One region of the Comamonas sp. 14P8.1.4 genome, then DNA from elsewhere that is predicted to be linked to it. Evidence: predicted binding sites of a transcription regulator. Region 1 holds the regulator's gene; the other holds the start of a gene.
What was found. Region 1 encodes FNR, which switches genes on or off when oxygen is low (the NO sensors DNR and NnrR bind a similar motif). Its sites were predicted from a motif close to TTGATNNNNATCAA; they were not measured.

Region 1 (5,088 bases):
GCCGCTCAAGTGGAATTGCCCTCCACGCCTGCGGAAAGCCTGTAAAATCGCACCTGTCTGCAATCCGCCGGGCTTTATATTGCCTTGAACCAATGCTCATTGAGCACGGGCTTGATACATTGCCTAGCAAGCGTGATCGTCTCGCGTCAGACGAACCCAACGTTAGGTTGCTCTCGCCCACCTGAACCCCCGGTTCAGGATGACGGCTCGGTGGTTTTGCAGACACCTTCATTCGCCATTCGGCACCACCCCCCAGCGATTTCCCTTCTAGCGGCACCACAGGGACGGCTTGTAGACCAAGTCCATCCACAACGCCCACAGTGATACGGCCACCAGCATCAGGCCTGCAGCGCGTGTTCCCCACTCTGAACGCCAGCGGTTGACCCTCCCGCTGAGCCAGCGCCACGCCAGTGGTGCAGCCAGCAGCCACAGCCCACTGCCCACCCCAAATGCCAGCATGCTGATGCCCCCCGTCCATGCAGAGCCGCTCAGTGCCGCGACCAGAACCGCCGAATAAAGCAAGCCACAGGGCATGCATGCCCAGGCCATTCCCGCCAGCAAGGCACCACCGCGCAAAGACAACACAGGCTGCACCTTGGCCCAGACCACACGCCCTGCGCGCTCCAGCCACACGGGCTGCTGTCCCTGAAACAGCATGAGCAGCCCCCAGGCCAAAATCGCCAGGTGCATGAGGACCCATACAGGGTGCAAGGCAGAGGTTTGATCCGAAAACCAGGCCACTTGCTCCATGGCCAAAGCGGCCACGGCGCCCAGCAAAGCGTAGCCAAGCAGGCGCCCCAGATGAAACTGGCAGGTGCTCCAGCTCCAGGCCCGGCGTTGCGGTGACCATGCTGCATGCATCTGCACGACTTGACCATGGCCCTGGATCACCGCATGGCAAGGTGCCGCACACATGGCAAGACAATGGGGCCCACCCACGAGCCCCATGAAAAATGCGGTCCAAAGCAAGGAAAGAATCATAGGGATCAGATGATCCGCGAGAATCGGGCACGATTGCGATCTGCCTGCAAATAACGGTCAAACACCAAGGCCACGCCACGTACAAAGAACCACCCTTTGGGGGTGACCGTGATGCAGTCATCGGAAATCGTCACCAGACCTTCGTCCTGCTGGTCTGCCAGCGCCTCAATTTCTGCTGCAAAATATTTTTTGAAATCGATGAGCCACGCACTGTTGATGGACTCATAGAACACCTCGCCTTGGCACATGATGGTCATGATCACCGCGCGGCGAATGGTGTCGTCCCGTGACAAGGCCAAACCACGCACCACGGGCAAGCGCCCTTGGTCCAACAGGTCGTAATACTCTTCCAGCGTTTTTGCATTTTGGCTGTACGTTGCTGCCACACGGCCAATCGCAGACACGCCCAGCGCAATCAGGTCGCAATCGGGTTGCGTGCTGTAGCCCTGGAAATTGCGGTGCAAACGCCCTTGGCGCTTGGCCACTGCCAATGCATCCTCCGGCAGGGCAAAGTGATCCATGCCCACATAGACGTAACCCGCAGCCATAAAGCTCTCAATCGCGGCCGACAACATACCCACCTTGTCGGGCGCGGATGGCAAATCGGCCTGCAAGATGCGCCGCTGAGGCTTGAAGCGTTCTGGCAAATGTGCATAGGCATACAGCGCAATGCGATCGGGCCGCAACTGCGCCACCTGCTGCAGCGTGCGCGCGAACGATTCCGGATTTTGCTTGGGCAGTCCGTAGATCAGGTCAACGTTGATCGACTCAAAACCCAGCTCGCGCGAAGCCGCCACCAAATCAAACACCTGCTCTGCGGGCTGCTCGCGGTGCACGGCTTTTTGCACCTCGGGATCAAAGTCCTGCACGCCAAAGCTCAGGCGGTTAAAGCCGATTTCCTTGAGTACCGCCAGTCGCTCTCGCGTGACAGTGCGTGGGTCGACTTCAATCGAATACTCCCCCGCAGGGTCAAACTGAAAGCGCTCGCGCAGCATGCCCCACAGCGCGCGCAATTCATCATCGGTCAGAAAGGTTGGTGTCCCACCACCGACGTGGAACTGGCTCACCGCCTGGCCACGACCGCAATGCTGCAGGTGCAGATCCACCTCACGCTCCAGATAGCGCATATAGGTGACCGCACGCTCATGGTGCTTGGTAATGATCTTGTTGCAGGCGCAGTAGTAGCACAGCGAATCGCAAAACGGGATGTGCACATACAGCGACATCGGCTGCTTGGCCGCAGCGGCCACTTTGCGCTGCTTGAGGGCCAAGATATAGTCACTATCGCCAAACGCCTCCACAAACCTATCCGCTGTGGGGTAGGACGTGTAGCGTGGACCTGGCACGTCATAGCGACGCAAGAGCTCGGGGGTGACAACTGTCATGAAGTTCTTCCTTGATGACAGGACTTTGCAACAATTGGCCACCTTCATCCTTGACGTGCATCAAGAGGTTGCTGTACAAGCGATGTCACAATTTAACTTACATCATTCATAGCAACTGCGAGCAATTCGATAGTTTCTTTTTTCTGATCTTTAACCGCACAAGCCTTTGATCTCTCCAAGACCCCGGGCTTTTGAGTACATGACTCCTCCAACCATCAAAGTTACCTGCTCCAACTGCAATCTGCGCGAACTCTGCATGCCCGTAGGCCTGAATGAGCAGCAGCTGCAGCGCATTGATGACATTGTGGCCACGCGCCGCAAAGTCAAACGCGGAGCAACGCTGTTTCGCAATGGAGAAGCATTCACATCGCTCTACGCCATTCGAACCGGTTTTTTCAAGACCTGCGTCGCCACAGAAGATGGTCGCGATCAAGTGACCGGTTTCCAGATGGCCGGCGAAATCATTGGTTTGGATGGCATTGTCAATGACCACCACACCTGTGACGCCGTCGCACTGGAAGACGCGGAAGTGTGCGTGATGCCTTTCGATGGTCTGGAAGAAATCTCGCGCGAAGTGACCGCACTGCAAAGCCATGTGCACAAAGTCATGAGCCGCGAAATTGTGCGTGAGCACAGCGTGATGCTGCTGCTGGGCAGCATGCGCGCCGAAGAGCGCTTGGCTGCCTTCATTTTGAACCTGGTGCAACGCCTGCATGCCCGCGGTTTCTCGTCTTCTGAGCTGGTGCTGCGCATGACGCGTGAAGAAATCGGCAGCTACCTGGGCCTGAAGCTGGAGACCGTCAGCCGCACGTTCTCCAAGTTTGTGGAAGAAGGCATGGTGGAAGTCAAACAGCGCCACGTGCGCATTCTGGATACGGCGGCCCTGCAACGTCTGGTCAACAGCCAGCACGAATGCAATAAATAAGCGCTACCCACCATCAAAAAAAACCTCCCCGCTTTCGCCAGGGAGGTTTTTTTATGGCCAACGTTCAGGCTAACCAGCGGCGCAGCGCCAGCGCAGGCGACTTATGCGGCCAGGCGCTTCACTTCACAGTGCAGAGGGCTGTGCATTCACCTCAGCGGCAGACATGGACAGCAGCACCGTCAGATAACCCGCCGCCGCAAACACGGCCCAGAATGCAAAAAATGCCAAGGTGTAAATGGCCGTGCGGGACAGCTGCACACCCTGCCCCAGCCACAACATGTCTTGCGGATCAAAGGCGGCAAACACCAGCATTTCCATCACACCGGCCGCCAAGAAGGCAGGCCACAGAATCCACATTAAACGACGTGTCCACATACACCCTCCTTCGCATGAAGTCTGTACCTATTGTGAACATCGATCCTTTGGCTGGTGTGTGGGAGAAACACTCAATAAAAACAATAGCTGCAAGCGCTTATCAAGCAATGATTTGAAATGGATTCAATCCTCAAGCCATTGCATACCAAGCGCTAGCAGCTACTGATAGTGAAGCACCCGTTTTACTTGGGTGAAAGATCAGGCAAGTCTGCATCCGGCGTGGTGGCATGGTTGCGTGCCGCACCGGCTGGGGCCAGGCTTTTTTCGGCATGTCGCAGCTCCTGATTGATATGCAGCCCCTTTTGGTAGTAGTTCTCATCGACCACCGGATCTGCACCGCGCATGGCAATCATGGCCGTTGTCACACCGGCCACCACGACAATCGCAGGGCCTGCCAGCACCAGCCATACGTGCCCGTATTTCCACCAGGGGCCCGACTTCTTTTCCAGCTTCTTTGCAATCTGAGACATACCAAACTCTCTTTGAATCAAACAGGGTGTGCAAGGGCTACGCCTTCCACACACCATGCACCGCTTTTAGCGCGGCACGATAAACACCGACTTCTCCAGCACGTGACCCTGGCCGCTTTGCGCCGTGATCTCGAACTCGATCGGGTGTGAGCCCGCCTGCGCAGACCCATATGGGATCTGCACCCGCACCGCAACCCCACGCGTCTGCGCTGCATCTACCGCAACAGCCGTAGCTTCCGCCACCTCAATGCCCTGCAGCCCCTTGACCGTGACCACATAGGTCTGCGCCAGCTCTGTCGCATTCATGACCTGCAGGCGGTACACATTCTCCAGCTTGCCACCCGAGGCAATGCGCGCCAGCGAGGCACGGTCACGAATCACGTCGACTTTCAGCGGCTCACGCACAGCCATGCTGACCACCATGGCCACCGACAGCGCCAGCAAAATGGCTGAATAAATCAATACACGAGGCCGAACAATACGACGCAGAATTTGCGCGCCCGACCAGCCCTGACTGACCGCATTCTGGGTGGTCAAGCGAATCAGGCCACGTGGATAGTTCATGTTATCCATCACGTTGTTGCATGCATCCACACACAAGCCACAACCGATGCACTCGTACTGCAGGCCGTTGCGAATATCAATGCCCACCGGGCAGACTTGCACACACAGCTTGCAGTCAATGCAGTCACCCAGCCCTTGGGAGCGGTAATCGGACTCTTTTTTGCGTGGACCACGCGCTTCACCGCGGGGTGCGTCATAGCTGACGATCAACGTGTCTTTGTCAAACATCGCGCTTTGAAAGCGCGCATACGGGCACATGTATTTGCACACCTGCTCACGCATGTAGCCCGCATTGCCGTAGGTGGCAAAACCGTAGAACAGCACCCAGAAAATTTGCCAGCCACCGTCCAGAACCAGCAGCTCACCGCCTAGTTCACGAATGGGCACA
Region 2 (5,088 bases), on a different contig from region 1:
GAGCAAAGACGCGGCGCATGCGCTGTGCAGCAAAACTGAGCATGGCAAACCACACCAGGCTGGCACAGGCAGCACCCAGCACAAACAGCCACTTCAGATGGCCCTCCTGGCGCGCGCCAATCGAGCCGACCAGCACCACGGTGTCCAGATACACATGCGGGTTGAGCAAGGTAATCACCGCCAGCGCGCTGAGCACCCCCAGCAGCCCACGTGGCGCAACCTGCGAGCCATCGGCCACCACTGACGCATCCGGGGCCATGCACATGCGCCACAGCGCAAAACCGCCGTAGCCCAGCAAAAACAGCACGCCGCCCCAGCCCAGCCACAGCGCCACATCCGGCTGGCTGCTGAGCAGTTGCGCCATGCCGGCAACCCCCAGGCCAATCAAAATGGCATCAGAAGCCACACACCAGGCCACACAGGCACGCACGTGCTGACCTTGCACGGCCTGGCGCAGCACGTACAGGTTTTGCGCGCCGATCGAGATGATGAGTGACAGGCACACGGTAAAACCGGCCAGCCAAGAAGCAGTCATATTTGCAGTCCACATACCCGCAATTGTCGAAAGGACTGCAACATAAGTAAAATTAAACAATCTCAATTGAATTAAGTTTTACTACATGCTCGACTACGCTGGACTGGAAGCACTGGCCGCCGTGCTGCGCGAAGGCAGCTTTGACCGGGCTGCACGCAAGCTGCACGTCACGCCCTCGGCCATTTCCCAACGCATCAAACTGCTGGAAGAGCGTGTGGGCCAGGTACTGGTGATGCGTGGCAACCCCAGCACAGGCACCGAAGCCGGACGCCGCCTGTGCCTGCACGTTGAACAGGTCGCCTTGCTGGAAAACGAGCTGCGCCGCAACAACCCCGAGCTGGTGCCTGAGGGCCAGGTGGCACGCCCCACGCTGAAGCTGGCGGTGAATGCCGACTCGCTCAACAGCTGGTTCGTCGATGCCATGGCCGCCTTCACCCAGGGCGGCAATGAGCTGCTGGACATCAGCATCGACGACCAGGACCACACCGCCAAGCGCATCAAGGAAGGCGATGTGATGGCCGCCGTCACGGCATCGTCGAGCCACATCACGGGCTGCAACATCTGGCCGCTGGCCAATATGCATTACGTGGCCGCCGCCAGCCCCGCATTCATGGCGCGCCACTTTGGGGAAGCGGGCATTACGCCCCAAACGCTGTCGCAAGCGCCCATGCTGACGTACGACCGCAAAGACGCCATGCAAGACAAGTGGCTGCTGCAGCAAGGCGTGAATGCGCGCCATCTGCCCCCACGCCACTGGGTGCCGTCTGCGCACGCCTTTGTGCGCGCCAGTCTGGAAGGCATGGCCTGGGGCATGCACCCCACCGTACTCATCAAGAAACACCTGGCTGACGGCACGCTGGTGGAGCTGGTGCCTGACAGCGGCATCTCCGTGCCCCTGTACTGGGCCCATGCACGCAACGCCCAAACAGGGCTGGAGCGCCTGACGCAATGCGTGATCAACGCTGCCCAGGCGTGGCTGGACCCCATCGACCCCAAGGGGTAAAGAGCCACATCACAAAAAAAAGGAGCCTGAGGCTCCTTTTTTGGATGGTGACTGTCGAGGCGCCCTCAATGCCGCATTTGCCGCCCCGTCTCCAGCACATTGAAATTGAGCAGATCGGTGGCCAGCACCGTCTCCCACATAAAGCACGCCAGCGCTGCGATGAATGACACCACTCCGGCCAGGAACGAGAACACCGCCCACTGGTGCCCCTGCTGCGCCACCCAAGCCTGGCCCACGAACAAGAACACAATCGTCAGACCAATCAGAAAGCCGCACAGCGTCAGCAACCCGATCGACCCGTTGGCAATGCGCCCGCGTGTGCGCAGGTAATTCAGCTCCAGCAGGCCGCGGCGAATGAATTCATCATCCGTGCTGGCCCGCACGCGGTCCTCCATCACCCGCGCCCGGTCGATGATGCGCGCCAGCCGCCCGGCCACCGCACTGATCATGCCGGCCACTGCCGTTAAAAAGAAAACCGGTGCAACGGCCAATTGCACGCTGTGCGTCACGCTGGAGGGGTCGATCATCTGTCGTTATCCATGGAAAACAAGGGTTTCAGCCGCTCATCGGCTGTACATCGATGGTATGCAAAAACCTGGCCCACCCGCCCGGCCAGACCCTTGCTTTAGCGCAAATCGTACAGCCCGCGCCTTTGATGTGCCGCAAACGCCACCAGCCCCCTGCCCCTGATAGTGCAGGCATTACTAACCCATGACTGATTGCGGAGGATGTTTGCCATGAAGATGCTCACCGATTTGATCTCTACCGACTACGGGCTGATGAGCCTGATCGTGATCTTGATCGTTATCGCCATGTGGATTTACTTCACAGTCCTCTTCATGGGCAAGATCAGCAAAAGCAGCCCCGACAGCCGCAAGCCATCTCAGGCAACCAGCACCAAGCATTAGGCGGGTCCACGCGCGAATCCTGCTTCAGGCCTGCATCCGCAGGCCTTTTTCATGCCCGCTGCACACACCGCTCCTTGTGCACCGCACAGCCTTTCTTTAAAGAAGATAGCTGGTAGCGCTCTATATATAAGCCATTCAATATACAAATGCACTGAACCCAAGGAGCTGCGAGCGCAAGAAGCTCTTCTTTTCAAAGCATCCACCCACGCCAGCCCTGAGACAGCCTGCCGTACAGGCACAATCACCCCATGTCCTCGCCTGCCCAGCCTGAAACCCCAGCGCCACACCCCGCACCACCGCCTGCGGCCGTCGTCGCCCGCCACTGGTATACCCGCTGGCTGCTGCGCGCCCTGGCCGTCGCCGCGCTGGCGTTGGGCATTGCAGGCGTTTTCATTCCCGGGCTGCCCACCACCGTCTTTGTCTTGATTGCAGGCTGGGCTGCCATGCGCAGCTCCCCCCGCATGCACACGTGGCTGTGGGAACACCGGCTGTTCGGCCCCATGCTGCAAAACTGGGCCGCAGGCGGCTGCGTCAGCCGCCGCGCCAAACGCAGCGCCAGCATCATGATGGCCGTGTGCGCCGCCATCCTGTGGTTCACCCCCACACCCATGTGGGTGCGCATTCTGGCGTGCAGCTGCATGGCAGGCGTTCTGACCTGGCTGTGGCTGCGCCCTGAGCCCGCATAAGCACCCCGCTTCACTTTTTTGCGGCAACTTCTGAAAGCGCCAAAAATCCATGTATATAATCTAGGTCTTGTTCCCTGATAGCTCAGTCGGTAGAGCGACGGACTGTTAATCCGCAGGTCCCTGGTTCGAGCCCAGGTCGGGGAGCCAACAAGATTTACTGGTTTTGCACATGCAAAACTTACCGGTTATTCCCTGATAGCTCAGTCGGTAGAGCGACGGACTGTTAATCCGCAGGTCCCTGGTTCGAGCCCAGGTCGGGGAGCCATCAATTGCCGCCTTGCAATTTCAAACAACAAGGTCATACCGGTTATTCCCTGATAGCTCAGTCGGTAGAGCGACGGACTGTTAATCCGCAGGTCCCTGGTTCGAGCCCAGGTCGGGGAGCCAGATCAAAGCCAAGCATGCAAATGCTTGGCTTTTTTCTTGGGCGCTACATCTCGCGTTCAAAGCATCCACCAAGCCAAGCGCTGGCATAAAAAACGGGCTTCGCTTGAAGCCCGTGGGTATGCATGCTTACCGCCGTGGGCGGCCACCCATCATGCCGCTCGCACAATCCCCACGGCAGACTTGCCTTTGTGCATCGCATGCTTGTTGGATTCCAGACGCCCATGCTCTGCGCGCTTGCCTGCAGGTGCGCTGTCGTGCACAGGCTCCATCACCTCGACGCCATTCTTCACCGCTTCCCAGCTGGCGATTTCCTCTTCCAGGCGCCGGGCACGCTCGGCATACATTTCCGCAGACGCCTGGTAATGCTCGGCCGCAATCGTGTGCTCCAGCATCGCCATGCGTGCTTCCTGCAAATAAGCACGCGCACGGCGGATGTAGCGGGGCTCCCTGCCAAAAAGGCTCATAGACAACATGATTCGACCTCCTTCATCCGCACCTGCCGAAACCACATCACATAATGCCTTCGCAGGTACTGGTGCAACCATAGCGCCACACCATCGCGGCGTGTGTCCCCATAGGGCCGCGATAGGTGTAGGAGCACCCTGCCACACGCGCCAATCCGATGATGACGCCCTGTAAGCCCACCAAAACGACTGTTTCAATAGCAAAAATGCAAGAGCCAACCTTGATCTGGCTGGAATCTGATGATGATTTCCCCCCCGTCAGCCTGGCCTGGGGTGCGGACACGCCCATGCCCGGACTGCTGGCTGCCGGTGCAGCACTGGATGCTGCACATTTGCAAGCAGCCTACCAGCGCGGCATCTTTCCCTGGTTCAGTCCGGGACAGCCCAATTTGTGGTGGTCGCCCGACCCCCGTATGGTGCTCAAGACCACAGACTTTCGCCTACACCCGTCGTTGCGCAAGACGCTGCGCAAGTTCATGCGCATACCCGGCTACGACGTGCGCATCGACACCCAGTTTCGCCAGGTGATGGAGCACTGCGCCCACACCCCACGTGCTGGACAAAACGGCACCTGGATTGTGCCGAGCATCATCGACGCCTACTGCGCCCTCCACGCGCAGGGCCTAGCACACAGCGTTGAGACCTGGGTGGATGGCAAGCTGGTGGGCGGGCTGTACTGCGTGGCCTTGGGCCGCGCGGTCTATGGCGAGTCCATGTTTGCCCACGCTACCGACGCCTCCAAAGTTGCGCTCGCGGCGCTGGTGGCGCTGTGCCGCCACCACGGGGCCAGCCAAATCGACTGTCAGCAGGCGACCGCCCACCTGGCATCCCTGGGTGCGCGTGAACAACCACGCGCGGACTTCCTGGCCGAGGCCGCCATCCAGCAGCAACACCCGGCGATGGACTGGAATTTCCAGCCCGTATACTGGGACTCGCTTTGCTGAAGGCCTTCACTGCATGACACAGCTCAACGACCTGCCGCACTACAGCTTGCAGTTTTATGCCACTGCCCCCTACCCCTGCAGCTACCTGCCGCAGCAGGAAGCGCGCTCGCAGGTCGCCGCCCCCAGTCATTTGATTCAGGCCGAGGTGTATTCGGCCTTGG

Region 2: a site for FNR is predicted at 2,191-2,204, ahead of AC27VO_RS10945 (DUF3149 domain-containing protein). Genes of this name have one in related genera too.

Annotation. Positions count from the first base shown of each region.
Region 1 is NZ_JBYOKN010000004.1:73,818-78,905, reverse strand. Features, by position in the region: gene AC27VO_RS09645 (cell division protein ZapA) at 1-45, shown strand, start outside; gene AC27VO_RS09640 (sulfite exporter TauE/SafE family protein) at 268-981, opposite strand; gene hemN (oxygen-independent coproporphyrinogen III oxidase) at 987-2,366, opposite strand; gene fnr (fumarate/nitrate reduction transcriptional regulator Fnr) at 2,566-3,291, shown strand; gene AC27VO_RS09625 (hypothetical protein) at 3,415-3,666, opposite strand; gene AC27VO_RS09620 (FixH family protein) at 3,849-4,136, opposite strand; gene ccoG (cytochrome c oxidase accessory protein CcoG) at 4,203-5,088, opposite strand, start outside.
Region 2 is NZ_JBYOKN010000005.1:125,407-130,494, reverse strand. Features, by position in the region: gene AC27VO_RS10960 (LysE/ArgO family amino acid transporter) at 1-550, opposite strand, end outside; gene AC27VO_RS10955 (HTH-type transcriptional regulator ArgP) at 621-1,538, shown strand; gene AC27VO_RS10950 (DUF2721 domain-containing protein) at 1,604-2,065, opposite strand; gene AC27VO_RS10945 (DUF3149 domain-containing protein) at 2,276-2,446, shown strand; gene AC27VO_RS10940 (YbaN family protein) at 2,695-3,132, shown strand; tRNA gene AC27VO_RS10935 (tRNA-Asn) at 3,204-3,279, shown strand; tRNA gene AC27VO_RS10930 (tRNA-Asn) at 3,322-3,397, shown strand; tRNA gene AC27VO_RS10925 (tRNA-Asn) at 3,444-3,519, shown strand; gene AC27VO_RS10920 (hypothetical protein) at 3,669-3,992, opposite strand; gene aat (leucyl/phenylalanyl-tRNA--protein transferase) at 4,190-4,927, shown strand; gene AC27VO_RS10910 (arginyltransferase) at 4,941-5,088, shown strand, end outside.